Promicromonospora sp. Populi: one gene and its partner. The protein of the gene in region 2 interacts with the protein of the main gene of each other region in a pairwise test. Links are inferred from orthologs where the notes say so. Each region holds a gene or a part of one and is shown on either strand. Other genes may lie near its edges. The genes, in order: ndk and AB1046_RS14100.

Region 1 (14,310 bases), 3.0 Mb from region 2 along the record:
GGCATGGCGCAGTCGTTCGAGTCCCTCGTGGCCTGGCGGGCCGTGCAGGGCCTCGGTGGCGGTGGCCTGATGATCCTGGCGCAGGCGATCATCGCCGACATCATCCCGGCGTCCGACCGCGGCAAGTACATGGGCCCCATGGGCGCCCTGTTCGGCATCTCCGCAGTCGCCGGCCCGCTGCTCGGCGGCTGGCTCACCGACGGCCCCGGCTGGCGCTGGACGTTCTGGATCAACGTGCCGATCGGTATCGCCGCGTGGTTCATCGCCTACTTTGCCCTGAAGCTGCCCTCGCACCGCTCGAACCGGCCCACCGACTGGGGCGGCATCCTCACGATGGCGCTCGGCACCACCGGCATCGTGCTGCTGACGAGCTGGCAGTCGCTCGGCAACGACGGCTACGACTGGTCCGACCCGATGCTGCTCGGGCTGCTGCTCGGCACCGTGGTGATGGTCGGCCTGTTCATCCTCATCGAGAACCGGGTCTCCGAGCCGCTCATCCCGCTGCGGCTGTTCAAGAACCGCACGTTCACCATCACCACGCTCATCGGCCTGGTGCTCGGCATGGGCATGTTCTCCGCGATGTCGATGCTGCCGACGTTCCTGCAGATGTCGTCCGGCGCGGGGGTCACCGAGTCCGGCCTGCTGATGCTCCCGATGATGGCCGGCCTGATGCTGACCTCGATCTTGTCCGGCATCGCAATCTCCAGGACCGGCCGCTACAAGATGTTCCCGGTGGCGGGCCTGGCGATCACGGTCGTCGGCTTGATCTGGCTGACGCAGATCGAGGGCGACATGTCCCTCTGGCTGTTCGGCGCGATGATCTTTGTGCTCGGCGCCGGTATGGGCCTCGTCATGCAGACCATCGTGCTCGCGGTGCAGAACTCCGTGGACCCGCACGAGCTGGGCACGGCGACGTCGTCGAACAACTTCTTCCGGGAGATCGGCGCCGCGGTGGGTACCGCCGCGTTCACCACGGTGTTCACCTCCCGCCTCACGGAGAACCTGCAGGGCGTCTTCGCGGACGTTCCGGCGGGTGCGGTCCCGGCGGGCGGTGGTTCCGGCCTGACCCCGCAGATCGTGGCAGCACTGCCCGAGCCGCTGCGCAGCGGGGTGGTCGACGCGTTCGCGAGCTCCCTCGCGCCGGCGTTCTGGTACCTCGTGCCGCTGGTGGTCGTCGGCCTGGTGCTCGCGCTGTTCCTCAAGGAGGTCAAGCTCTCCAACGAGGCCGGCATGGTCGCCCGCGGTGAGGCGGTCATGGAGGGCGACGTCGACAAGGCCCCGGAAGGTGCGGTCGAGGAAGACGTCCAGGACGAGGTCCGGGGCGCCGACGACACTGCCGGGGGCACGGAGACGGATATCCTGACCCGGTGAGCAAGGACCAACCCGCCCCCGGCGACCGCATCAAGCCCAAGAAGTCCGCGCTGGTGCAGTTCACGTCCACCACGCTGCTGCTCGAGGTGTTCCTCGTGATCTTCGCGACGCTGGCGGTGTGGGCGCTGCGCGACAACGAGTTCGGGCGCGGCCCGCTCCAGATCGAGTCGAGCGCGGCGATCTGGGTGCTGGGCGGGGCCCTGGCCCTGGTGCTCGTGATCCTGTCGCGGGCCCAGGGCTCGGTCGCCGGCCGGGCGGCGGGCACCCTCGCCCAGGTGCCGGTGCTCGCCATGGGCCTGCTGGTGCCGATGATGTACCTGGTCGGCGGCATCTTCGTGGTGCTGTGGTTCTACGCGCTGCGCCTCGGCGCACGCGTGGACCGGGAGCGGGCGGAGTACGACGCCGCCCACCCGGAGACGGCCCCCAACGTCGGCTGATCTGCACGTTCTGGGGATGCTCGCGGCCCGGATAGGGTTGCCTCATGACCGACGTCGCAGAGAAGACCCTGCCCACGGAGGCCACGACGCAGCCCGTGGCCGAGCGCACCCTCGTCCTCGTCAAGCCGGACGGCGTCCGCCGCGGCCTGTCGGGCGAGGTCCTGCGCCGCATCGAGACCAAGGGCTACACGCTGCGGGCCGTGGAGCTCAAGAGCGCCACCGCCGAGCTGCTCGCCGCGCACTACGCCGAGCACGAGGGCAAGCCGTTCTACGCCCCGCTCGTCGAGTTCATGATGTCGGGCCCCGTCCTGGCCGTCGTGGCCGAGGGCGAGGGTGTCATCCCCGGCTTCCGCTCGCTGGCGGGCGCGACCAACCCGACCGACGCCGCCCCCGGCACGATCCGCGGTGACCTGGGCCGCGACTGGGGCACCAAGGTGCAGCAGAACCTGGTGCACGGCTCCGACTCGCCGGAGTCGGCAGCCCGCGAGATCGCCCTCTGGTTCCCGGAACTGGGCTAACCCCCTCTTCACTCCACGTCCCCCTTTGTTGCGGGCGCGATCGTTGCGCCTAAAACGGGCGCGAGATCGCAACGGTCGCGCCCACAACAAAGGGGGACGCTTTGGCGTATCCCGCCGTACGTCCGACGTTCGGCCCCTAGACACAGTTAGGCTCACCCAGTGCACCTCAAGACGCTCACGCTCCGGGGCTTCAAGTCCTTCGCGTCGGCGACCACCCTCGAGCTGGAGCCGGGCATCACCTGCGTGGTGGGACCCAACGGCTCCGGCAAGTCCAACGTGGTCGACGCGCTCTCCTGGGTCATGGGCGAACAGGGTGCCAAGTCCCTGCGCGGCGGCAAGATGGACGACGTCATCTTCGCGGGCACCTCCGGCCGCGCCCCGCTCGGCCGCGCCGAGGTCGCCCTGACCATCGACAACACCGACGGCGCGCTGCCGATCGACTACACCGAGGTCACGATCTCCCGCACGCTGTTCCGCAGCGGCGGTTCCGAGTACGCGATCAACGGCAACAGCTGCCGCCTGCTGGACATCCAGGAGCTCCTGAGCGACTCCGGCATCGGCCGTGAGATGCACGTGGTGGTGGGGCAGGGCCAGCTCGACGCCGTGCTGCGCGCGACGCCGGAGGAGCGCCGCGGCTTCATCGAAGAGGCCGCGGGCGTGCTCAAGCACCGCAAGCGCAAGGAGAAGGCGCTCCGCAAGCTCGAGTCGATGCAGGGCAACCTCGCGCGGCTGGGCGACCTGACCGCCGAGCTGCGCCGGCAGCTCGGCCCGCTGGGCCGCCAGGCGGAGGCGGCCCGCAAGGCGCAGACGGTGCAGCGCGACCTGCGCGACGCCAAGTCGCGCCTCCTCGCCGACGACCTGGCCCAGCTCACCGCCCAGCTCGAGCAGGAGCGCGCGGACGAGCGGTCCCTCCGGGAGCGCCAGGCCGAGACCGAGGCGGCCCTGACCGAGGCGCGCGGCACGTTGGCTCGCCTGGAAGCGGCCATGTCGGCCGAGTCGCAGCAGGTCAGCCAGGCGGGCGACACCGTGTTCGCCCTGTCCCAGACCCGGGAGCGGCTGCGCAGCCTGCAATCGCTGGCCGGGGAGCGGGCCCGCCTGCTGGGCACCGCCGAGCCCGCGCACCAGGGCCAGGACCCCGACGACCTCGAGGCGCAGGCCGCTCGTGCCCGCGCGAGCGAGGAAGAGCTCGTCACCGAGGTCGAGATGGCCCACGAGATCGTGGAGACCGCCGTCGACACCCGGGCCGAGGCCGAGGCGGCCGCCCAGGCCGCCGAGCGCGCGCACGCCGCGCTGCTGCGCGCCGCCGCGGACCGCCGCGAGGGTCTGGCCCGCCTGGCCGGCCAGGTCGCCGCTCGGCGCAGCCGCGTCGAGGCAGCGCAGTCCGAGCTGGACCGGCTGCGCGACGCCCTGCTCCAGGCCGAGGAGCGTGTGGAGGACTCCTCGCGCGATCTCAGCGCGCTCCAGACGGAGGTCGGCGGCGGGCTCGACGGCGACGGGGAGAGCCTCGACGTCGCGCACGAGGCGGCCTCCGAGGTGCTCGAGCTGGCGAAGGCCGAGGTGCGGCACCTCCAGGAGCAGGTGACGACGGCGCAGCGGGACCGCAGCTCGGCGGAGGCGAAGGTCGAGGCGCTGGAGCTGAGCCTGGACCGCAAGGACGGCGCCGGTACGCTCCTGGCCGCCGACCAGGCGGGCGTGCTGGGCTCGGTGGCCGCGCTGCTGGGCATCGAGGCAGGCTTCGAGGACGCGGTAGCGGCAGCGCTCGGCCCGGTGGCCGACGCCGTGGCCGTCGCGGGTGTCGACGAGGCCGTGGACGCCCTGCGGCTGCTCCGGGACGAGGACGCCGGCCGCGCCAGCCTCGTCGTCGGTTCCGACCGCAAGGCGTCGGGCGACGCTGTGACCCGCCCGGCCGTCACCCTTCCCGCCGGTGCCCGCTGGGCCACGGACGTGGTGCAGGTGGCCGGGCCGGCGTCGGCCGCGCTGCTGACGATCCTGCGCGACGTGGTTGTGGTGGACGACTTGGCGCGCGCCCGCGCGCTGGTGCGCGACGAGCCGGTGGTCGCGGTGACCCGCGCCGGCGACCTGCTGGGCGCCACGCGGGCCTGGGGCGGCTCGGCGGCCGCGCCCAGCGTGCTGCACCTGCAGTCGGCGCTGGCCGAGGCGAAGGCCGCCCGCGACGAGGCGGCGGCCCGCGAGACGGACGGCTCGACGCACCTGGAGCGCGCGCGGGCCGAGCGCACGGCAGCGCAGGAACGGTACGACGACACGGCCTCCCGACTGGGGGAGGCCGACGCCGCGCGTGCCGCGGCCGCCGAGCAGCTCGGTTCGCTGGGCGCGGCCGCGCGCGCCGCCCAGGCCGAGGCCGACCGGCACCGTTCCGCCCTGGCCGAGGCGCAGTCCCGCCGGGCGGAGGACGAGATCGAGCTCGAGGCGCTCGTCGAGCGCATGACGATCGCCGAGGAGGAGCCCTCCGACGACGAGGGCTCGGTCGACGAGGTACAGGCCCAGCGCGATGCCGCCGCGGCCGCTGCTACCGCGGCGCGCGGTCGGGAGACCGAGGCCCGGCTGGCGCTGCGTACCGCGGAGGAGCGGGCTCGCGCGGTCTCTGGCCGGGCGCAGGCGCTGACGGCCGCGGCCGAGCAGGAGCGTGCGGCCCGAGCGCGGGCCGCCGAGCGCGAGGAGTCGCGCCGTCAGGACGCGTCGCGCGCCGTGCTGGTGCAGCAGGCGGTCGCGGTGGCGCTGGAGCAGATCGCACGGTCGGTGGACCGTGCGGTGGCCGACAAGGCAGCGGCCGAGGAAGCCCGCGCAGCGGGCTCGGAGCAGCTGGTCGCCGTGCGGGGGAGCGTGGAGTCGCTGACGGGCCAGCTGCGCGAGCTGACCGACGTCGCGCACCGGGACGAGGTCGCCCGCGCGCAGCAGGTGCTGCGCCTGGAGCAGCTGCAGACGCGCGCGTCCGAGGAACTGGGCATGGACCCGGACGTGCTGATGGAGGAGTTCGGCCCGCACCAGCCGGTCCCGGTCTACGAGGGTGAGGCCGAGGTACGCGGGCGCAAGCGCCGCGCGGTGGTCGAGCGCGACGACGAGGGCAACCCCATCCGCTACGAGGGCGACCCTGCGCTGCCGCGCGGCGCCGCGGCGCGTGAGGACGCCCTCATCACCCGGACGCGTGCCCTGCACGAGGCCGGGATGCGGCCCGACGACCCGGCCGCGACCGCGGTGATCGTCGCGGCGGCCGGTGCCGAGCCGGAGGAGGGCCCTGCCGAGGACGAGACCGGCCCGAGCGAGGAGACCGCTCCCGGAGAGCCCAAGCCGGACCGGCTGGTCCCGTACGTCCGCGAGGAGCAGGAGGCCCGGCTGGCCAAGGCCGAGCGCGCGCTGTCGCGGATCGGCGCCGTCAACCCGCTGGCGTTGGAGGAGTTCGCGGCCCTGGAGGAGCGGCACCAGTTCCTCGTGGACCAGCTCGGGGACCTGAAGAAGTCCCGCGAGGACCTGTTGCAGATCGTCGACGACATCGACGAGCGGGTGCAGCAGGTGTTCGCCGAGGCGTTCCAGGACACCGCGGCCAAGTTCCTCGAGATCTTCCCGCGCCTGTTCCCCGGCGGTGAGGGCAAGCTGACGCTCACGGACCCGGACGACCTGCTGACCACGGGCATCGAGGTCGAGGCGCGCCCGGCCGGCAAGAAGGTCAAGCGGCTCTCCCTGCTCTCGGGCGGCGAGCGCTCGCTGGCAGCCGTGGCGTTCCTCGTGGCTATCTTCAAGGCGCGCCCCAGCCCGTTCTACATCATGGACGAGGTCGAGGCGGCGCTCGACGACGTGAACCTCGGCCGGCTCATCGAGATCTTCAAGGAGCTGCAGAAGGACAGCCAGCTCATCGTCATCACGCACCAGAAGCGCACGATGGAGGTCGCGGACGCGCTCTACGGTGTGACGATGCGGGGCGACGGCGTCACGACGCTGATCAGCCAGCGGATGGGCGACCGCGAGACGGTCACCGCCTGAGTCTCGCCCTGAGCCCGAGCCCGAATGGGTTATTTTTCGCACCCTCGGACAAAAGCGTCAGGTGTGAGGGATTTCTCCTGTCCCGCACGCGCGTGTTGTGCGGCGTGTCGCGTCGCTCTGGACGGCACGACCGGACAAGACACGACACAATAGGGCTATGTGGTGGTCGGTCATTTTGCTCGTGGTGTGCCTGGTCCTGGCGGTGGGCGTCTTCGTCGTAGCCAGTCAGATGGACGCGCCCGCGAACAAGACGGAGGAATTTTCGTTCCTCCAGTGGTTCCGGTCCATCATCATCCACCTTCGCGGTGACGCCAAGCGGCGCAGGGACGGCCGACGCCGCGGCGCCTCCGCCGTCGCGACGCACGCGGTGGGCGCCCCCTCCGTCTGGGTCGGCAAGCCTCCCGTCGTCAAGCCCGACACCTCGCCGGTAGACATGGGGATGTCGGAGTTCTTCGCCGCGACCATCGAGTCGAAGCCCGGCTACGTCGACGCCGAGGAGCTGACCGACGTCCTGAACCGGGCTCGGGACCAGGCACAGCGGACCCTGCACGTGCCGCTCGGGACCGTGCCGCTCAGGCCGGCGAACCTGGTCCCCGGCCAGCTGCGGGCGGTCCGGCCGGCCCGGACCGTGCGGACGGTGCAGAAGGTCTCCCAGGAGACGGCCCCGGCTGCGGAAGGCCCGGCCCAGGCCGCGAGCTGAGTCCGCGCTAGACCGTGCGGTGCGAGACGATCACCGGCGTACCCTCACTCCGCTCCGGCCGCCGTGGCCGAGAATTTGAGGGCTCCCACCCCGCCGTCCGCGAGATGAAAGAATCGCGGCGTGAACGAGCTTCCCTGGATCGAGATCATCGCCGCGTTCGTCGTCCTCGCGGGCGGTGGCGGCCTCGCCGGTGTCCTTGTCGGACGACGCCGGAGACGGGCCCAGGACCAGGGCGACGGCCTGGCCACCGAGCAGGCGCCGGAGGCGAGGTCGGAGACGGCGGCGGTCGAGCCGGGCGCGACCGGCTCGACCCGCGAGGCGCCCGACTCGGTCCCCGAGACCACAGGTCCGCCGCGCGCGGTGGTCGAGGCCCCGGCGCCCACCGCGGGCCGCCTGGTGCGGCTCCGCGACCGCCTCGCGCGCTCGGGCTCGCCGCTGGGCGCCCGGCTGCTGTCCGTCCTGTCCCGAGACGCGCTCACCGAGGACGACTGGGACGAGATCGAGGAGGAGCTGCTCCTCGCCGACGTCGGTGCCGGCCCCACCACCGAGCTGCTGGAAGCGCTGCGCACCAGGGTCCGCGTGCTGGGTGTTCGTGAGCCGACGGCGGTGCGCGACCTCCTGCGCTCGGAGCTCGTCGCGCTCCTGCAGCCGGAGCTGGACCGGACGCTGAAGACCGAACCGACCACCGCGGAGGACGGCACCCACCTGCCCGCAGTCACACTCGTGGTGGGCGTGAACGGCACCGGCAAGACGACGACGGTCGGCAAGCTGGCCCGGGTCCTGGTCGCGGACGGCCGCAGCGTTGTGCTCGGCGCCGCCGACACGTTCCGGGCCGCGGCGGCGGACCAGCTCACCACCTGGGGCAACCGCGTGGGGGTGCCGACGGTGCGCTCGGACCGCGAGGGCGCGGACCCGGCGTCGGTGGCGTTCGAGGCCGTCGCCCGCGGCCGGGACGAGAAGATCGACGTGGTGCTCGTGGACACCGCGGGGCGCCTGCAGAACAAGGCCGGCCTTATGGACGAGCTCGGCAAGATCGTGCGCGTGGCCAGCAAGGTTGCCGCGCCGAGCGAGGTGCTGCTGGTGCTGGACGCGACCACCGGTCAGAACGGGCTCTCGCAGGCCCGCGTCTTCGCTGAGGTCGCGGGTGTCACGGGCATCGTGCTGACCAAGCTGGACGGGACCGCGAAGGGCGGGATCGTGGTGCAGGTGCAGCGTGAGCTCGGCGTCCCGGTCAAGCTCATCGGCCTCGGTGAGGGCCCGGACGACCTGGCGCCGTTCGACGTCGAGGACTTCGTGGACGGAATTCTCGGCTGAGCCGGAGATGAACTCGGCTGAGTTAAGGTCTCGAATTCGGCCATGAATTGCCGAACGTCGGCGAAGTGTCCAATATATGAGAACGCTTATGCGCAGACTCGTTACAGGCGGATACCAGAGGAATCACGATCGGATCACGGTTCGCCTGGATATTTAACCCAATTCGGCTGCGAAATAAGACGTTTACATGCTTCCCGGCTGCGTCACGCGCTCGTAACCTCCGTGCAGGTCACGCGTAACGGCTTCCCGGGACGGTAGTCGCGGTGGGCCGAGTCAACAGGATCCGGTCCGGGGAGAGAGGCATCTGATGGAAGAGTTTGCTCTGGACAGTGGAAACACTGCCTGGATGATCACCGCCGCCTCGCTCGTGCTGCTGATGACGCCTGGACTGGCGTTCTTCTACGGCGGCATGGTGCGCGGTAAGAGCGTCCTCAACATGATGATGATGAGCTTCAGCTCGATCGGCGTTGTCGGTCTGATCTGGGTGCTCTACGGCTACTCGCTGACCTTCGGCAGCGACCTCGGTGGTTTCATCGGCAACCCCGCCGACTACTTCGGCCTCGCGATCACCGACGCCGACTCGCTGATGTTCGCCGCCGGTGTCCCGGCGACCGTCGCGGCGGGTTACCAGGCCACGTTCGCGATCATCACGGTCGCCCTCATCTCCGGCGCCATCGCGGACCGCGTCAAGTTCAGCACCTGGCTCGTCTTCGCCGCCCTGTGGGTGACGCTGGTCTACAGCCCCGTCGCGCACATGGTGTGGGGCCTCGGCCTCCTTGGCCCCGAGGGTCCGATCGCCACGGCCCTGTCGGTCCCGATCGACTTCGCCGGCGGCACCGTGGTGCACATCAACGCCGGCACCGCCGGCCTGGTGCTCGCGCTGATCATCGGCAAGCGCAAGGGCTTCGGTACCGAGGCCATGCGCCCGCACAACCTGCCGTTCGTCATGCTCGGCGCCGCCCTCCTGTGGTTCGGCTGGTTCGGCTTCAACGCCGGTTCCGAGTTCGCCGCCGACGGCACCGCGGGCCGCGCCTGGCTGAACACCCTCGTCGCGACCGGCGTCGCAATGCTCGCCTGGATGGCCACGGAGAAGTTCCGTGACGGCGCGCCCACCACGCTCGGTGCCGCTTCCGGCGTCGTGGCCGGCCTGGTCGCCATCACCCCGGCGGCTGCCGCGGTCGACACCTACGGCTCGATCGCCATCGGCCTCGTCGCCGGCATCCTCTGCGCCCTCGCCGTGGGCCTGAAGTTCAAGTTCGGCTTCGACGACTCGCTCGACGTGGTCGGCGTGCACCTGGTCGGTGGCCTCGTCGGCACCGTGCTGCTCGGCTTCTTCGCCACCGACAACGCTGAGTCCTTCGGCGTCTGGTACCCGGACGGCGCGCTCAACGGTCTGTTCTACGGTGGTGGTGTCACGCAGCTGATCACTCAGATCGTCGCCGCGCTGATCGCCGTCGTGTTCAGCGGCGTCGTCACCGCGATCATCGCCTACGGCCTCAAGTTCACCCTGGGCTGGCGCATCTCCGAGGAGGCGGAGGTTAGCGGCATCGACCTCGCCGTCCACGGCGAGACGGCGTACGAGAACTCCGGCTCCACCATCACCGAGGTGCGCTGACCGTGACCACGGTGCAGCAATCGACTTTTCAGGAGGTAAGCGCATGAAGCTCGTCACGGGTGTCATCCAGCCCCACCGTCTCGACGACGTGAAGACGGCGTTGGAGGGTGCGGGGGTTCGCGGTATGACCGTGAGCGAGGCCAGCGGCTACGGCCGTCAGAAGGGCCACACCGAGGTCTACCGCGGTGCTGAGTACACCGTCGACCTGGTGCCCAAGGTCCGCATCGAGGTGCTCGTCACGGACGCTGACGTCACCGCGGTGACCGACGCGCTCGTCGGCGCTGCCCAGACCGGCAAGATCGGTGACGGCAAGGTGTGGGTCGTGTCGGTCGACGACGTGGCCCGCGTGCGCACCGGCGAGCACGGCGACGCCGCCCTCTGACCGGGAGCGCTCACCGTCGTATGACAAGTGACCCGGTGCCCGAGGGCGCCAGGGAGCAGGCGGAGGCCCCGCACCCCACCGTCGGGGTGCGGGGCCTCCGCGACGAACTCCTCACCATCGCCGCGGACCTCACGGGTCCGGGCCGTTCGGGCCTGGCCCGCCGGTCCGCCGTCGGGCAGCGGGTCACCGAGCGTCTCGGCGCGCTGTTCGCCGAGGCGACCAAGGACGTCGAGCAGTCGGGTATCGCCCTGGCGGCCGTCGGCAGCCTCGGCCGGGGCGAGCTCGGCCCGCTGAGCGACCTCGACCTCGTGCTCGTGCACGACGGCCGTACCCACTCGGCAGCCGAGCTGCAGCAGGTGGCCGAGCGGCTCTGGTACCCGCTGTGGGACTCGGGGGTCGACATCGACCACGCGGTGCGGTCGCTGAGCCAGTCCCGGCAGGTGGCGGCCAGCGACCTCCCGGCGGTGATCGGCTGGCTGAGCGTGCGGGCGGTGGCGGGCGACGCCGTCGTCGTGCACCGGGCCGCGTCTGCAGTGCTGACCGACTGGCGCGCCGCCGCGCGGCGGCGCCTGCCCGAGCTCATCTCCTCCACGCGCGACCGCGCGCAGCGCGCAGGCGAGCTCGCCTACCTCATCGAGCCCGACCTCAAGGAGGCGCGCGGCGGCATGCGGGACGCGATCCTGCTGTCCGCGCTGGCGGCGACCTGGCTCACCGACCGCCCGCACGGCGCGGTCGACGCCGCCTACACGCACCTGCTCGACGTGCGCGACACCCTGCAGGTGGTCACTCGGCGGCGCACCAGTCGCCTCCTGCTCGCGGACCTCGAGGAGGTCGCCGAGCGCACCGGGTACGACGACGGCGACGAGCTGCTGGCGAGCCTCGCCGAGTCGGGCCGCGTGATCTCCTACGCGCTCGACATGACCATCCGCCGCGCCCGGCAGTCGCTGTCCCGCCCGGTGGGCGTGGGCAAGCCGATGATGGTCCGCGGACGGCGCACGCCGCCGCGCCTGCGCTCGGTGGGCGACGGCCTGGTGGAGCACGACGGCGAGCTGGTGCTCGGCGTGGGCACACGGCCGGCGTCGGACCCGCTGCTGCCCCTGCGGGCCGCGGCGACGGCGGCGCGGACCGGGCTCGTGCTGTCGCCCGTGACGATCCAGAGCCTGGAGCAGAGCCCGCCACTGCCCGAACCGTGGCCGCCGGCTGCGCGCGAGGCCCTGCTCGCCCTGCTCGCCGCCGGGCCGGCGCAGATCCCCGTCTGGGAGGCGCTCGACCTCGCCGGGGTGGTGACCTCCTGGTTCCCGGAGTGGGCGGACGTGCGCAACCGGCCGCAGCGCGCCGCGATCCACCGGCACACCGTGGACCGGCACCTCATCGAGACGGTGGCGGTGGCCGCCCGGCTGCGGCGTCGGCTGCCGGAGCTCGCACCCGGCGTCGGGCAGGGGACTGGGCCGGACGTCGGGGTGGGCGCCGGCGACCTCCTGCTGCTGTCCGCGCTGCTGCACGACATCGGCAAGGTGCGCGGCGCGGCCGACCACTCCGTCCAGGGCGCCCGGCTGGTGCCGGGCATCCTGGCCCGCGCGGGCTTCCCACCCCAGGTGGTCGACGACGTGACGCGGCTCGTGCGGCACCACCTCACGCTCGCCGACCTGGCCACCCGGGCCGACCCTGACGACCCGGCCACGCTGGAGACACTCCTGGAGGCGGTGGACCACCGGCGCGACCTGCTCGACGTGCTGCGCGCCCTGACCGAGGCCGACACCACGTCGCTGGGGCCCAAGCACTGGACAGGCTGGCGCTCGCAGCTCGTGGACGGGCTGACGGAGCGGGCGCGGAATTTGCTCACCGGATGAACTAGAGCGCTACCTGGATGAACTAGAGCCGACTGGTCTCGATTACGCTAGGCCCGTGTTCAATTCCCTGTCCGACCGGCTTACCTCGACGTTCAAGAACCTGCGCACGCGGGGCCGTCTCTCCGAGGCGGACATCGACGCGACCGTGCGGGAGATCCGCCGCGCCCTCCTCGACGCCGACGTCGCGGTACCAGTGGTGCGCGAGTTCACCGGCGCGGTGCGCGAGCGCGCGCTGTCGTCCGAGGTCTCGGGGGCGCTGAACCCGGCCCAGCAGGTCGTCAAGATCGTCAACGAGGAGCTCGTCGACATCCTCGGCGGGGCCACCCGCCCGCTCACGCTGGCCAAGACGCCGCCGACGGTCATCATGCTCGCGGGCCTCCAGGGCGCCGGTAAGACGACCCTGGCGGGCAAGCTCGCGTACGCACTGAAGGGCCAGGGGCACACCCCGGTGCTGGTCGCCGCCGACCTGCAGCGCCCCAACGCGGTGACGCAGCTGTCCGTGGTCGCGGAGCGTGCCGGCGTGCCGGTGTTCGCGCCGCACCCGGGCAACACGTCCGAGGCCGACGACCCCGCGGCCGACGCGCCCCTGGTCGGCGACCCGGTCGCCGTCGCCCGGGACGGTGTGGCGTACGCGAAGGACCGGCAGCACGACGTGGTGATCGTCGACACCGCCGGCCGACTCGGCATCGACGAGGTGCTGATGCGGCAGGCGGCGGACATCCGCGCGGCCGTGAACCCGGACGAGGTCCTGTTTGTCATCGACGCGATGATCGGCCAGGACGCGGTGAACACTGCCAAGGCCTTCGCCGACGGCGTCGACTTCACCGGCGTCGTGCTCTCCAAGCTGGACGGCGACGCCCGCGGTGGTGCCGCCCTTTCGGTCGCCAAGGTGACCGGCCGGCCGATCATGTTCGCGTCCACCGGCGAGAAGCTGACGGACTTCGAGGTCTTCCACCCCGACCGCATGGCGAGCCGCATCCTCGACATGGGTGACGTGCTCACCCTGATCGAGCAGGCCGAGAAGGCGTTCAACGCCGGCGAGGCCGAGAAGATGGCGCAGAAGCTGGCCACCGGCCAGGACTTCACGCTGGCCGACTTCCTGGTGCAGATGCAGCAGCTGAAGAACATGGGCTCGATGAAGAAGATGCTCGGCATGATGCCGGGCATGAGCCAGATGCGCGACCAGCTCGACCAGTTCGACGAGCGCGAGGTGGGCCGCATCGAGGCGATCATCCACTCGATGACGCCGACCGAGCGTGACAACCCGAAGATCATCAACGGCTCGCGCCGGGCCCGCATCGCCAAGGGATCCGGCACCACCACCACGGCCATCAACCAGCTCCTGGAGCGTTTCGAGAACGCCCAGAAGATGATGAAGCAGATGGCCAAGGGCGGCGGTATGGGCCCGGGCGGGATGCCCGCGATGCCGGGCGGCCCCGGCATGGGTATGGGCAAGAAGTCCCGTGGCAAGACGCTGCCGCCGAAGAAGGGCAAGAAGGGCAAGTCGGGGAACCCGGCCAAGCGGGCCCAGCAGGAGCAGGAGGCCATGCAGCGCGCCCTCGGCGGTGGCGCCGCCGCCAAGCCGGCCGCGTCCGCGGGCTCCGCCTTCGGCGTCGCGCCGAAGAAGGACGAGGCGCCCGACCTGAGCAAGCTCGAGCTCCCTGCGGGTCTGGAGAAGTTCTTGGGCCGCTGACGGCGGTCGGCAGGGCGTGTCCACAGGGTGAGTCGGGGAGATTGAAGGAGCCGGATGTCTGCGCTGGAAGGTCCGACCGCGGCGATCCGCGGGCGCATCCTGCTGGGTGACGACCGCGAGGCCGAGGAGATCTGGGTTCGCGGAGGCCGCGTGAGCCTCACCCGCCCGTCGGCGCAGGGCACCAACATGCGGGTGCTGGAGGGCTGGGCGGTGCCCGGCCTGGTCGACGTGCACTGCCACATCGGGCTCGCGGGCGACGGCGTGGTGTCCCTGGGCGAGGCCGAGAAGCAGGCGGTGGCGGACCGTGACGCCGGGGTGCTGCTGGTCCGCGACGCCGGCTCGCCGCTCGACACCGCGTGGGTGCACGAGCGCGCCGACCTGCCGCACCTGCTGCGAGCGGGTACGCATCTTGCGCTGCCCAAGCGGTACCTGCG
Region 2 (14,423 bases):
GCGCGGGTCGATCCGCACGATGAGCTGGTTGGTCTCACCGGCGGTCAGGTTGACGTCGGCGGCGTCGCCCTTGAGCGAGCCGTAGACGAACGCGTCCGAGCCGAGCTCCTCGACGAGGTTGACCTCGACGTCGAACGAGCCGGCGGTGCCGACGGGGACGACGTCGAGCGCCTCGGGACGGAAGCCCAGGGTCACCTTGCCGTTGTCGGACTCGGGGATCCCGCTCGCGATGGACCGCTCGAGCGGCACGCTGGCCGAGCCGACCTTGACGCTGCCGTCCTTGACGTCGAACGTGCCGATGTTCATGGCGGGCGAGCCGATGAAGCCGGCGACGAACACGTTGTTCGGGCGGTCGTACATCTCACGCGGGGTGCCGACCTGCTGCAGGATGCCGCCGTTGAGGACCGCGATGCGGTCGCCCATCGTCAGGGCCTCGGTCTGGTCGTGGGTGACGTAGACCGTGGTGACGCCCAGGCGGCGCTGGAGCGACGCGATCTGCGTACGGGTCTGGACGCGGAGCTTGGCGTCGAGGTTCGACAGCGGCTCGTCCATGAGGAACACCTGGGGCTGACGCACGATGGCGCGGCCCATGGCGACACGCTGACGCTGGCCACCCGAGAGGGCCTTCGGCTTGCGGTCGAGGTACTCGGTGAGGTCGAGGATCTTCGCTGCTTCCTCGACGCGCTGGCGGATCTCCGCCTTGGGCGTGCCCGCGATCTTCAGGGCGAAGCCCATGTTGTCCGCCACCGACATGTGGGGGTACAGCGCGTAGTTCTGGAAGACCATCGCGATGTCGCGGTCCTTGGGCTGCACGTCGGTGACGTCGCGGTCACCGATGAAGATGTGCCCGCCGTTGACGTCCTCGAGGCCCGCGAGCATGCGCAGGGACGTGGACTTACCGCAGCCGGACGGGCCGACGAGGACGAGGAACTCGCCGTCCTCGATCTCCAGGTTCAGCTGGTCGACGGCTGGGCGCTCAGTGCCCGGGTAGACGCGCGTCGCGTGATCAAAAGTGACCGTAGCCATGACTAGTACATCCCTCCACCGGCAGGTACGTGCCGGACGATCCGTTGTGGTCGGGTGCCGTTGCTTCCACTCACGTGTCGGCGGTGACACTTGCAGCGCGATCGTACCCCTGTTGGTCAAGGCCGCGGTATCGACCAGGTCACGACTGGGTCAGATCCCGCTCAGGCCTCGTCGCTCAGGGTCTCGGCGAGCCCGGCGAGGACCGCGGCGAGCGCGTCGGGGTCAGGCACCCGGTAGGAGGCGAGGGTGTCGCCGGTACCCACCTTGATCGACAGGTCGCCGGACTCGAGCACGCCGAACGCGTGCTCGTCGGTGGTGTCGTCGCCCGCGTACAGGACGCGCACCTTCTCGACGCCCAGCTCGGCCGCGACGGTGCCGCGCAGGCGGCGCAGCGCCTCGCCCTTGCTGGTGGTCACCACGGAGACCTCGACCACGTCCTTGCCGTGCATGGCGGGCAGGCCCAGGTTGGCGGCCACCTCCTCGGCGGCCACTGTGATGGCCGCGGCGTCGTCCACGCTCGCCAGGCGCGTGTGCACGACGGCGGCGGCGGGCTTGACCTGCACCCACGCCCCCTCGCGGCCGGAGACGGCGGACTCGAAGCCCGCGACGAGCGCGTCGAGCTCGCCGGACTGGGTGGTGGTGAGCTGGAACGGCACCTGCTCGACGCCGGTGGTGGTGGCCCGGCCCGCCTCCGCGCCGTGGCTGCCGACGAGGAACGTGCCCTCGGGGGCCACCGACCGCTCGGCGAGGTCGGACAGGTCCCGCCCGGAGATGAAGGCGAGGCGCACGGGCGCCTCCTGCCCGAGCGTGTGCAGCTGCTCGACGGCGGCGCGCGCGGCGCGCGTCATCGCGGACGACTTGGGGTCGTCCACGAGCGGGGCGAGCGTCCCGTCGAAGTCGGATGCGAGGAGCCAGCCCGTGGTCGGCTTCTTGCGCCGGCCGTTGCCGTTGCCCATGCGGGCGAGCCGGCCCTTCGCGGGGACCTCGTCGGGCACGCTGGTGAACGCCGTCAGGGCGTCCTGGAGGTTGTGGTGGCGGTGCTCCGCGGAGCGCGGGTCCACGCTGAGCGGCCGGGCCGGCACGGCGGTGAGCACCCCGAGGAAGGTCTCGGACCACTTGGCGACGTCGTCGGCCAGGACCTTGCGGCGCAGGCGCCGCATGCGGCGCCGCTGCTCGCGGGGGTCCATGGTCGCGGCGGCCACGATGATGTCCTTCATGCCGTCGATGTCGTGCGGGTTGACCAGCAGGGGGCCGGGGGAGAGCTCGTCGGCCGCGCCGGTGAACTCGCTCAGCACCAGCGCGCCCCGGTCGTCGGAGCGGGCGGCGATGTACTCCTTGGCGACAAGGTTCATGCCGTCGCGCAGCGAGGTCACCAGCAGGACGTCGGCGGCCAGGTAGAGCGCCGCCATCTCCTCGGGCGGGTAGGAGTGGTGCAGGTAGTGGATGGCGGAGTGGCCCAGCTCGCCGTACTCGCCGTTGATCCGGCCCACGAGTCCTTCGACGTGCTCACGCAGCTCCTGGTAGGCGCCGACGTTCTCGCGGCTGGGGCTCGCGACCTGCACCAGGGTGGCGTGCTCGACGTCGAGCCGGCCGTCGTCGAGCAGCTCGCCGTACGCCTTGATGCGGTGCCGGATGCCCTTGGTGTAGTCGAGGCGGTCGACGCCGAGCATCAGGGTGTCGGGGTTGCCGAGGTCGGCCTTGATCTCCTTGGCGCGGGCCTGCACCTCGGGGGTGCGGGCGAGCGTGTCGAACCGGTGGGAGTCGATGGAGATGGGGAACGAGGACGCACGCACGTGCCGGCCGGGGCGCCCGTCGGCGTCCGGGATCGTGATGATGGGGCCGCGGGTCGTGTATCCGGTGAGGCGGCGCGCGGACCGCACGAAGTTCGCGGCGTCACCGTTGCGCTGGAAGCCGACCAGGTCCGCGCCGAGCAGGCCGTCGATGATCTGCCGGCGCCACGGGAGCTGCGCGAACAGCTCGACCGGTGGGAACGGGATGTGGTCGAAGAACCCGATGCGCAGGTCCGGGCGCAGGTCGCGCAGCATTCGGGGGACGAGCTGGAGCTGGTAGTCGTGCACCCAGACGACGGCGCCGTCGGCGGCCTGCTCGGCCGCGGCGTCGGCGAAGCGCTGGTTGACGCGGCGGTACGCGTCCCACCACTGCCGGTGGTAGTCGGGCGGAGCGATGACGTCGTGGTACAGCGGCCACAGGGTCGCGTTGGAGAAGCCCTCGTAGTAGCGCTCGATCTCGACGGCGCTCAGCGTGACCGGGACCAGGAGCATCCCGTCGGCCGTGAACGGTTCGTGGGCGAGGTCGGGGGCGCCGGACCAGCCCACCCAGGCGCCGTCGGCACCCTGCATCACCGGTTCCAGCGCCGTGACCAGGCCGCCGGGTGACCTCTGCCAGGAGAGGTCCCCTTCTGGGCCGACCGTGAAATCCACCGGGAGCCGGTTTGCGACGACGACCAGATCGTATCCGTCTTTACCCGGCAATGTACTGCTCCTTAGTTTTGTATGAGTCTCGCTGTGCAGCGTCAAGAGTACCGAGGTCCCGTACCTGCTCAGAGTAACGAAGGCGTCCGGCGCGTGGTTGCGCCGTGGCCGCGATGCTGGTCACACCGCTGGTCAGAGGGCTGGACTTGGCGGGCATCGCCGGTCCGCGACGACTACCGTGGGCCTCATGAAGGAGGTGCAGGCCTCGATCGCCCCCGTCAACGGTGCCGGCCCCGCTGCAGGCACCCAGCTCGGCGGGTACACCGTGGTGCGCGAGATCGGGTCCGGCGCCATGGGCGCCGTCTACCGCGCCGAGGACGGCGGCGGGAACGCCGTAGCCCTCAAGATCCTGCACCGCCACCTCGACGACCCCGCCGCCCGCGAGCGGCTGCGCCGCGAGGCCGCCGCACTGCAGGGCCTGCGGCACCCCGCGGTGGCCCGCGTGCTCGACGCCGAGCTGGAGGGCCCCGAGGCCTTCATCGTCACCGAGCTCGTCGAAGGCCCCACGCTCGAGGAGGAGATCGACGAGCGCGGGCCGCTCGACGCACGGGACCTCTTCGAGCTCGCCGACCAGCTCGCCGACGCCCTCGAAGCGGTGCACGGCACCGGGGTTGTGCACCGCGACCTCACCCCGTCCAACGTGCTCATCGCACGGTCCGGGCCGGTCCTGATCGACTTCGGGCTCGCACAAGGCCCCGGCGACCCCCGCGCCACCCGGACCGGATATGTCATGGGCACCCCCGGCTACCTCGCCCCCGAGCTGCTCGACGGCGCGGAGCCCGGCCCCGACACCGACTGGTGGTCCTGGGCCGCCGTCCTCGCGTTCTCCGGCACCGGCCGGGCGCCGTTCGGCGTACGGCCCACCGAGCTGGTGCTGCGGCGCTCGCGGCAGGGCGAGGCGGACCTCGACGGTCTGCCCACCCGCACCGGGCGCGCGCTCGGCGCTGCGCTGCGGGCCGTGCCCGCCGAACGCTGGGGCCCGGACGAGGTGGCGCGGGCGCTCAAGGCCGAGTCGGCGGCGTTCGTCGCCGCCGCAGAGGACCAGGACGGTTCGGAGACCGAGGTCTTCGGGGCGTCCGACGACGGCGCGGCGTCTTCCGACCTCGGGTCGACGCGCGTGATGCCCCAGGGCCTCGTGCCGGACCGGCGGCCGGTGTCCGCGGCAGCCGGCGGCGTGGGCGTCGGTGCAGCGGCCGGGGCGGCAGCCGTCGCCGGAGCCGCGCGCAAGGAGCCCGTCGGCGGCGTGACCGACCTGGCCGCCGCACCCGCCAAGGGGCGCTCGGTGACCGGACGTGCGGTCGGCACGGCGCGGCCGTCGTCGTCGACCGCATCGGCCTTCGCCCTGGCGAACCCCGCCCACGTCACCGGCTACCGCGGGCTGTTCGCCGCCGTCACCCTCGCGCTCGTCGCGTTCGCCGCCACCCGGCCCGGGATCGCCGTCGCGACGATGGTGGTCCTGCTGATCCTGACGCGCCTGGCGGGGATCGCCGTCGAGGAGCTCCGCAGCCGCCGCGCGCGGCGCGGACGCAGCCCGAGCGACGTGCTGATCGCGACCCTCGTGTCCCCCTGGCACCTCGTCCGCGCCGTGTTCGGCGTGCTGCCCGCCGCAGCCGTCGGGATCTGCGCCGGGGTGATCGTCGGGCTGCTGGGGATGATTCTGTTCGCGCCGGGCAACTTGATCATCGCCCCCATCCTGACGGTCGAGGCGCGGTCGGTGGGCGGTATGAACCAGCCCATCGTCGACAGCCTCGTGCTCGCCGTCGCGATGCTGGTCACCCTCGTCGTGACGTGGTGGGGACCGGCGTCGTACGGGACCCGGGTCGGGGCCGGACCCACGCTGCGCCAGATCGCCCCCACCAGGGGGCGCAAGATCGTGGTCGCCCTGATCGTGCTGGCGCTCGCGGTCGTCGCCGCGCTGCCGCTGTTCGGCAGCCCGGTGGACGTGCAGTGGTGGCCCCTGGGCAGTCGGCCCGACGTCACCTGGTGACGGCTCGTTCGGGTGCCTGGATCGTAACGAAACGTCCAGTGGTCTCCCAGCGATCGCTAGTAGTCTGGGTGTAGGCGCGCTCAGCGCCTCCTCCCATTGGCCCGCATCTCGAAGGACCTCGATGTCGACGAACCAGACCAAGGCACAGCGCCGAGACGCAGCTCGTGCCGAGGCCCTTGCACTCCAGAAGAAGCAGAAGTCCGCAGAGAAGCGCAGCCGCTTGATCTTGGTGGGTGTGCTCGGGGTCATCGTCATCGGCCTGATCGTGATCAGTGTGATGATCTTCCAGGAGGGTCAGCGGACGCCCATGGAGCGGGTCGACAACGTCCCCGCCGGCGTGGTCCAGGACACCGGCATCCCGGTCGGCGCCACCGGCGCCGCGGGCACCACGAACGAGGGCGCGCCGACGCTCGACGTGTACGTGGACTACATGTGCCCCATCTGCGGTCAGTTCGAGTCGCTGAACGCTGCGAGCATCGCCGAGATGCGCGAGGCCGAGGACCTCACCCTCATCGTGCACCCGGTCTCCATCCTGGACCGCGTGTCGCAGGGCACCGAGTACTCGACGCGTGCGGCCTCGGCCGCCGCCTGGGTCGCCGACCAGGCACCCGAGCAGTTCTCCGCCTTCCACGACGCGCTGTTCGCGAACCAGCCGCAGGAGAACACGCCCGGCCTGTCTGACGAGCAGATCGCACAGGTTGCGGAGGGTGCCGGGGTGCCGGCAGACGTGGCCGCGGGAATCACCTCCGGCGAGGCCATGGAGACCTACGAGGAATGGGTCTCGGCCTCCTCCCAGGTGGCGGGCAGCGACGCGTCCCTGCTGAACGCCGAGGGCGGGTTCGGTACGCCGACCGTCGTGATCAACGGTGAGCGGTTCGAGGGGTGGCAGACCCCCGGCGCGCTGACCGAGGCGATCACGGGTGAGGCGCCGGCGACTGAGGAGTCGACCGAGCCGTCCGCCGAGCCGTCCGAGTAGCCCGGCTGCTCTGACGTGACGACGGCGGGGTCCCGGGCTACGGTCCGGGACCCTGCCGCTTTGCGGGGAGCGGACCGGCGGCAGGAACCGTTAGGCTGTTCTCCGCCTGCCGCCTTAGCTCAGCTGGTAGAGCTCCCGCCTTGTAAGCGGAAGGTCGTCGGTTCGAACCCGACAGGCGGCTCCAGAGGCCCGGGATCCCAAGGATCCCGGGCCTGCTTTACGTTCCGGCTCCGACCGCGCGCACCAGGTGCTCGGCTACCGCCCTGCGCTGGGCCTCCGGCATGGTGCGGTAGGTCAGCGACTCGAACATCCACAGGCCGTCCGCTGCCAGCCGGGCCACCAGCCGGTTCATGGACGCGGGGGCGGCCTCGGCGTCGGGCGCGACGGGCGCCCAGCGCTCCAGGACGGCGCTCCACGGCGCGGCCCACTCCGGGCGGGTGGCGGCCTCCAGCATGAGCTGCAGCTCGGCGCGGGTCGCCGACTGGGTGCTCACGCGGATGTAGGCAGCCAACCGCTCGTCGGCGGTGAGCTGGTCTGCGGGGCGGCCGGCGTCGGCCAGGAGCGTGGCCTCCCACTGGCTCGCCAGGTGCTCGTGGATCGCCGCCAGCAGGTCCTCGCGGGACCGGAAGTGGTACATGATGCCGCCCCGCGTCAGCTCCGCCTCGGCGGCCACGGAGTCGAAGGTGACGGCGGTGACGCCGTCGCGCTGGATGACGCGCACGGCGGCGTCGAGAATTCGGTCACGGTTGCTCGGTCGCACGTTGCCTCCCGCCCCTCAGTGGCCGGAGCCGTAGGCGGAGGACGCCGAACCGGGCCCGTAGTGGCGCAGCAGCACCGTCGTGACGATCGCGCCGACCGCCAGGACGCCGGCGCAGACGATCATGACCGTGGAGTAGCTGTTGCCGAACGCGCGGAAGGCGGCGTCGAGCACCTCGGCGCCGACGCCGGGGGCGGTCAGCGCGTCCGTCATGGATCGGCCGGCCGCGGCGGGAGCGTCGTCGGGCAGGCGAATCGTCAGGGTGTAGACCGTGGTCAGCAGCGAGCCGAGCAGCGCGACGGCGGCCAGGCTGCCGAACTCGTAGGAGACCTCCTCGACGGAGGAGGCCATGCCGGCCCGGCGCGTGGGCACGTTGCCGATGATCGCGGTGGAGGCCACGGACATCGCCGCCCCCAGCCCGAGGCCCGTGACGAGCAGCCCGGCCAGGAGCCAACCCATCCCGTGCTGGACGCCGACCAGGGTCCCGGCCACCCCGAGGGCGCCGACGCCCAGACCGCCGCCGATCAGCACGCGCAGGCCCACGACGTGGAGGAACGCCCCGCCCAGCAGCGACGACGGTAGGGACCCGGCGGCGATCGTGGCCACCAGCAGCCCCGACTCGAGCGGCGTGAAGCCGGCCACGAGCTGGAACCGCTGGGTGGTGGCGAGCTGGAGGCCGCCCATGGCGAACATGGCGAACGCGGCCGCGAGCACCCCGGAGGCGAACGCGGCGTTGCGGAAGATCGACAGGTCGAGCAGCGGGAAGGGCAGGCGCCGCTGCCGACGCACAAAGACCCACCAGCCGACGACGGTGACAAGCGCCGAGCCGATCACGACGGGCCAGGAGCGGTCGAGCTTGGCGACCTCCTTGATCAGGGCCACCAGACCGATCAGGGTGACCAAAGCCTGCACGGACGAGGTGAAGTCCCACTTGGTCGCGGGATGCGGGTCGTCCTGCGGCGCGACGGCGACCCCGACGATCACGGCCAGGAGGACCACCGGCACGTTGATCAGGAAGATCGCGCCCCAGTCGAAGTGCTCCAGCAGCGCCCCGCCGACGATGGGCCCGAGCGCGCCGCCGATCACCGACAGGCTGCCCCACACGCTGATGGCGATGTTGCGCTCGCGCTCGTTGGTGAAGGCCACGCGGATGAGCGCAAGGGTGGCCGGCATCATCGCCGCGGCGCCGACGGCCAGCAGGCCGCGCGCGGCGATCAGCACCTCCGGGGTGGGAGCGGTCGCGGCCAGGAGGGAGGCCAGGCCGAACACGACGAGGCCGGCCAGGAACATGAGCCGGTGCCCGAACCGGTCGCCCAGCGTGCCCGAGCCGAGCAGCAGCCCGGTCATCACGAGCGGGTAGGCGTTGATGATCCACAGGCTCTCGGTCCAGCTCGCATCGAGCTCACGGGTGAGAGTGGGCAGCGCCGTGTAGAGGATCGAGTTGTCCAGGGTGATCAGCAGGAGACCCGCTCCGACGGTCACCAGAAGCGTCCAGCGCCGTCTGGGGCCCAGCCGGGGTGTTTCCACGCTGAGCGAAGAGCTCATCGTCATGGTCGTAACTGTACCATCTAGATTGTTTAGTTGCCCGGTGGCAAACCGGACCGGAACCCGAACCCTAGCGCGTCACGCCCGCGGCCAGGGCTGCGGCTTCGGCCACTTCGCGGAGCGCCCGTCACCGCTGGAGGTGCCCGTCAGGCGGCGCCTGACCCACGGCCCCACGTGCTGGCGCATCCAGGCCGCGTTGGCGCGCGCCGTCTCGCGGAAGGCCGCGGGTGGGGTTGCGTCGAGCGGGGTGTCGTAGTTGGCGTCGTCCGGGTCGAGGCCAAGGGCGACCAGGGCGGCGTTCGCGACCCGCTGGTGCCCCTCGGGAGTGAGGTGGATCCGGTCCTCTGACCAGAGGCGCAGGTCGGCCAGCGGCCGCATGCCCCACAGGTCCAGCACGTGCGCGCCGTGGCGCTGGGCGATGGACCAGACGTTCGCGTTGAAGATTCCCGTGCGGCCGTTGGTCCAGCTCAGGGCGGCGCCGGCCTTGAAGCCGGTGCCCATCAGCACGTCGGCCCCGGAGGCGCGCAGGGCGACGACGGCGTCCTCCAGCGCGCTGGAGATCATCTCCAGGTCCGCCGAGGCGCGCAGGATGTCGTTGCCGCCCGCGACCAGTGAGACGAGGTCCGGCTGGGCGGCGACGGTGACGTCGAGCTGCTCGTCGACGATCGGGCGCAGCTTGCGGCCGCGGATCGCGAGGTTCGCGTACTCGAGGGGTTCCTGACCCGCCGCGATCCGGCGCTCCGCGAGGATGGCGGCCAGGTTGTCGGCCCAGCCGCGCTGGACCTCGGGGGCGTCGGGATACGGGTCCCACAGGCCCTCCGTGAAGGAGTCGCCCATGGCGATGTACCGCGCCCAGCGGACGGGAGCGGCGGTGGTCGGGGGGAGGTCGGTCGTGCGGCCTTCCGGGTCTGGGTTCGTCGTGGCGCTCACGGCGCCATTGTCTCGCTTGTGCTGCCTCCAGTCTCTGCGACGGGGTGCGGGCAGGGTGTGACGGGTGGCACAAACTGGCACTGTCGGAGGGTGCCGGTAACCTCCTGGACGTGGAGACCATCGTGAACCCGACGCCCCCTGTCGACGCCGCTGCCGCCTCCGGGCCGCCCCCGCTGTCGCAGGTCATCGCACCGGACTGGGCCGAGGCTCTGGCCGACGTCGAGCCGCGGGTGCACGCCATGGGTGACTTCCTGCGCGCGGAGGTCGCCGAGGGGCGCACCTACGTGCCCGCGGGGAAGAACGTGCTCGCCGCGTTCAAACGGCCGCTCGCGGACGTCCGGGTGCTCATCGTGGGTCAGGACCCGTACCCGACGCCGGGTCACGCCATGGGCCTGTCCTTCTCCGTCCAGCCGGACGTGCGGCCCGTCCCGCGGTCGCTGGCCAACATCTACCAGGAGCTGTACGACGACCTGGGGATCGAGAAGCCGTCGAACGGCGACCTGCGTCCCTGGGCCGACCAGGGGGTCATGCTGCTGAACCGGACGCTCACCTGCCGGCCCGGCGCGTCCGACTCCCACTCCGGCAAGGGCTGGGAGGAGGTCACCGAGGCGGCGATCCGTGCCCTGGTGGCGCGTGGGGGGCCGCTGGTGGCGATCCTGTGGGGCGCGAAGGCGCGGAACCTGAAGGCGTGGCTCGGGGACGTCCCGGTCGTCGAGAGCGCGCACCCGTCGCCGCTGTCAGCGCGCAACGGCTTCTTCGGGTCACGCCCCTTCTCGCGGGCCAATGCGCTGCTCGAACAACAGGGCGCGCAGCCGGTCGACTGGCGACTCCCGTAGGGCGGCGGGGATGGTGCATGACGGCCAGATACTTCGGGCATACGGTGGCGAGATGAGCGAGACGGTAGTTTCCGGCGCCGATGCCGCGATGGTGGAGGGCGTCGAGAGCGAGCTTTCCGACCGCGACCGGGACGTCCTCGCGTTCGAGCGCCGATGGTGGAAGTACGCGGGCGCCAAGGAGGAGGCAGCGCGGGAGCTGTTCGATCTGACGGCCACGCGGTATTACCAGGTTCTGAATACGCTGATCGATTCTCCAGCCGCTCTCAAGCATGACCCGATGCTGGTCACACGCCTGCGCAGGCTCCGTTCGGCCCGGCAACGGGGACGTACTACACGAAGACTGGCCGATGAGAACCACTGAGCGGGCACCGATCTGTCACAACGACCCGCTACTCTCTCTGCCGTGACGAAGAGTGGCTACCCCTACCCGCCCGACGAGTTCGACATCGCCGTCCCCGGGGGTGCACCCGTGGGTGTGCACCGTGCGCCGCGCAGCGGTTGGAGCTCGGCCTGGCCGTTCCTGCTGGTCGCCGTAGTGTGTGCCGCCGTGGCGTGGGGCGGCATCACCCTGCTCTCCGGGGGTGACGACCCGGCAGATGCGTCGGGTGACCCGTCCTCCTCGCCGTCGACCTCCGCTACGGCCCCCGTGTCTCCGAGCGCTTCGCCCAGCGCGTCGCCGTCGGCATCCCCCTCGGCATCGGCGTCGACGGGTGTGACGGGCGACCCGGCGGCCGCCGACCTGACGGCAGGCGTCCAGGTGCTGAACTCCAGCGGCGTGCAGGGAGCTGCGGCGACGGCAGCCGAGACGATCGTGGCGGCGGGCTTTACCGGCGAAGTGGTCCCGGAGAACGACGAGTCCGGCTTCGGCGAGGGCTACACGGTCACGACCGTGCTGTACGGCGCTAGCCGTGCGGACACCGCGGCCGCCGTTGCCCAGGCGATCGGTGCGACCACCGCAATCGAGTCGGCCGAAGTCACGGCATCCCCGTACGCGGTCATCGTCGTCCTCAGGTAGGTCGGCCGGCAGCTTGATGGGCCGTCCGTGCCGCAATGCAGTCCGTGCCGCAATAGGGCGCGGTAGCGGCGCATAACCTTTTGCGTGTCCGCTGACTCGATACGGCATGGCGGCGCATAACCTTTTGCATGCCCGCTGACCGGGCCGACGGCAGTGTTGACGTCGGGTTCAGGTCAACTTCAGGTGCGCTAGTTCCGGGCTGGATGTGCGGCGAAAATACGGACCAATCCATACCACCAGATTGATATTCGCTTGCGTAGGTGCCTTCGTAGCCCTCTGACCTGCGCGTTCGCCAACCGCTTAATGCCGCATACCGGGCATAGAGGGTTCCCTGGTGTGAGACGGACCACTAGGCTCGAACCACCACGGGTCGACCGAGTGTCCCGTGCAGAGGTACAAGGAGAACTACGCATGGCCCAGGGCACCGTCAAGTGGTTCAACGCCGAGAAGGGGTATGGCTTTATTACCCCGACTGCCGGCGGCCAGGACCTTTTTGTTCACTACAGCGCAATCCAGTCCGATGGCTACCGGTCCCTCGACGAGGGACAGGAAGTTGAGTTCGAGGTGGGGCAGGGACAGAAGGGTCCGCAGGCAGAGCAGGTTCGCCCGCTCTGATCGACGGGACGACGGGCGGGAAGGGCCCGCCCGTCGCCCGCCGCCCCCCAAGGATGCTGGGACCCAGACCCCGGCGTCCGAACTGGATGGTCGACGACGACCGCTGCCGCACAGTCCCGGACGATGACGCCCGGCGCCACCGAGCAGCCGCCCCGTACCGCGGCTGCTCGTTCTGGTCTCCGGCTGTTCCCCCACAGGCCGGATTCCGTGCGGAACCGTCCTCTGTCTGCCGTGCGCCGCCTGGCCGTGATTCGATGGGGGAGTGACCCTGCTCGACGCGGTGGTGGTGGGCTCCGGGCCCAACGGCCTGGCAGCCGCGGTGACGCTCGCCCGTGCGGGGCTGGGCGTCCGAGTCCTCGAGGCCCAGCCGACGATCGGGGGCGGCGCGCGCACCGTCCCGATCCCCGAGCTCGAGAGCGACATGCTCTTCGACCTCTGCTCCGCCGTGCACCCCATGGCCTGGGCGTCGCCGTTCTTCCGCGCCTTCGAACTGCCCGCGCGCGGCGTCGAGCTCGTCGCTCCGGACATCGCCTACGCCCAGCCGCTCGACGGCGGCCGTGCGGGCCTCGCCTACCGCGACCTGGCCCGGACCGCCGACCGCCTCGGGCCCGACGGCGACGCCTGGCGCGACCTGCTTGGCCCCCTCGCCGCCGGCTGGCGACAGGTCACCGCGCTGGCCATGGGCGACAAGCGCACCGTGCGCGGCATGCTGGAGGGGGTGGGGAGCCCGGGCGGGCTGACGCGGCAGGCCTGGGGGCTCGCCTCGGCGATCGGGCCCGGCCTGCGGTTCGGCGCCGCGCTCCTCGAACAGGGTGGCCCGCGCTGGGACCGCCGGTTCCTCACCGACGAGGCAAAGGCGCTGCTGACCGGCGTCGCCGCCCACAACATCACACCGCTCCCGTCGCTCGCCGGCGCGGGCACCGCCCTGCTCCTCGCCGCGCTCGCGCACGCCGACGGCGGATGGGCCATCCCCGTCGGCGGCTCCCAGGCCATCACCCAGGCCATGGTCCGCGACCTGGAGGCGCATGGCGGTACGGTCGAGACCGGCCGCAGGGTCGAGAGCTGGTCGGACCTCCCGCCCGCGCGTGCCGTCCTCTTCGACACCACGCCCGGCACCCTGCTGCGTATCGCAGGTGACCGGGTCCGGCGGACCCGGCGCGCGGCCCTGGGCCGGTTCCGGCACGGGAACGCGGCAGCCAAGATCGACTTCGTCCTGTCGGGTCCGGTCCCCTGGCAGGTGCCCGACGTCGGCCGCGCCTCGACGGTGCACCTCGGTGGCACGCGTGCCGAGATGGTGGTCGCCGAGGACACCGTCGCAAACGGGGTGCACGCCGGTCAGCCGGTAGTCCTGGTCAGTGACCCGACGGTCGCCGACCCGAGCCGGATGCGTGGTCCGGCCCGACCGCTGTGGGCGTACGCGCACGTCCCGGCCGGCTCCATGCAGGACGTGACCGAGGTGGTCGTCCGGCAGATCGAACGCTTCGCGCCCGGGTTCCGCGACGTCGTCGTCGGATCGCGGTGCATCCCGGCCGCTGAGATGGAGCTGCACAACCAGAACTACCCGGGGGGCGACATCTCCGCGGGGGCGGCGACCATGTGGCAGATGGTCGCGCGGCCCACGCTCGCGCCCGACCCGTACCGGATCGCCGAGGGTGTGTACCTCTGCTCGGCGTCCGCTCCGCCTGGCCCCGGGGTGCACGGCATGGGCGGCTGGCACGCGGCGCGGCGGGCGTTGCTGCGGGAGTTCGACATCCGCTCGGCCCCGGATCTCTCGCCGTCGCCCGGGCGGTGAACCGGCCCGCCCACGGCGCTCTGCCCGGTGCAGCACTGCGGTTGCGACGTTGCGGCACTGCGATCGCGCTCACAGCGAAGCGGGGGGCACCGTGCTTGCACTCTCATGGTCCGAGTGCCAATAATGTCTTAGCACTCTCCGTTCGAGAGTGACAGCAGGGTCGAATGGTGAGGCCTCCTGAACCGGCGAGACATGATCGCCGGGGCGGCAGGCCGTCCGTCGCGGGCACCGGCCGGCCTGGACATCGCCACCAGCGGAGGATTCATCCCCATGGCCAAGATCATCGCTTTCGACGAGGTTGCTCGTCGGAGCATGGAGCGCGGGCTCAACCAGCTCGCCGACACGGTGAAGGTCACGCTCGGCCCCAAGGGCCGCAACGTCGTTCTGGACAAGAAGTGGGGCGCCCCCACGATCACGAACGACGGCGTTTCCATCGCCAAGGAGATCGACCT

Evidence for each region.
Region 1: the proteins of AB1046_RS14100 (region 2) and ndk interact in binary tests that used the Escherichia coli proteins (3 or more experiments, as listed by UniProt). The link is inferred for Promicromonospora sp. Populi from one-to-one orthologs.

What each region holds. Positions count from the first base shown.
Region 1 is NZ_CP163528.1:168,765-183,074, forward strand. Bases 887-3,589 are described here. They hold ndk (nucleoside-diphosphate kinase), read left to right. Parts: upstream 887-1,852; coding sequence 1,853-2,326; downstream 2,327-3,589. Other genes in these bases: AB1046_RS00780 (MDR family MFS transporter), read left to right, coding at 887-1,371; AB1046_RS00785 (DUF4233 domain-containing protein), read left to right, coding at 1,368-1,808; smc (chromosome segregation protein SMC), read left to right, coding at 2,486-3,589. In the rest of the region: more of AB1046_RS00780, read left to right, coding at 1-886; more of smc, read left to right, coding at 3,590-6,322; AB1046_RS00800 (hypothetical protein), read left to right, coding at 6,480-7,022; signal recognition particle-docking protein FtsY, read left to right, coding at 7,143-8,336; AB1046_RS00810 (ammonium transporter), read left to right, coding at 8,644-9,951; AB1046_RS00815 (P-II family nitrogen regulator), read left to right, coding at 9,995-10,333; AB1046_RS00820 (HD domain-containing protein), read left to right, coding at 10,354-12,183; ffh (signal recognition particle protein), read left to right, coding at 12,239-13,876; AB1046_RS00830 (amidohydrolase family protein), read left to right, coding at 13,931-14,310. UniProt on the Escherichia coli protein: Major role in the synthesis of nucleoside triphosphates other than ATP. The ATP gamma phosphate is transferred to the NDP beta phosphate via a ping-pong mechanism, using a phosphorylated active-site intermediate.
Region 2 is NZ_CP163528.1:3,120,782-3,135,204, reverse strand. Bases 8,875-11,690 are described here. They hold AB1046_RS14100 (uracil-DNA glycosylase), read left to right. Parts: upstream 8,875-9,832; coding sequence 9,833-10,549; downstream 10,550-11,690. Other genes in these bases: AB1046_RS14090 (LytR C-terminal domain-containing protein), read left to right, coding at 10,953-11,564; AB1046_RS14095 (DUF3263 domain-containing protein), read left to right, coding at 10,602-10,910; AB1046_RS14105 (SGNH/GDSL hydrolase family protein), read right to left, coding at 8,875-9,713. Outside these bases: AB1046_RS14140 (ABC transporter ATP-binding protein), read right to left, coding at 1-1,026; otsB (trehalose-phosphatase), read right to left, coding at 1,188-3,518; AB1046_RS14130 (serine/threonine-protein kinase), read left to right, coding at 3,706-5,505; AB1046_RS14125 (DsbA family protein), read left to right, coding at 5,627-6,481; AB1046_RS14115 (TetR/AcrR family transcriptional regulator), read right to left, coding at 6,699-7,241; AB1046_RS14110 (MFS transporter), read right to left, coding at 7,257-8,783; more of AB1046_RS14105, read right to left, coding at 8,862-8,874; AB1046_RS14085 (cold-shock protein), read left to right, coding at 11,976-12,179; AB1046_RS14080 (phytoene desaturase family protein), read left to right, coding at 12,442-13,971; groL (chaperonin GroEL), read left to right, coding at 14,242-14,423. UniProt on the Escherichia coli protein: Excises uracil residues from the DNA which can arise as a result of misincorporation of dUMP residues by DNA polymerase or due to deamination of cytosine.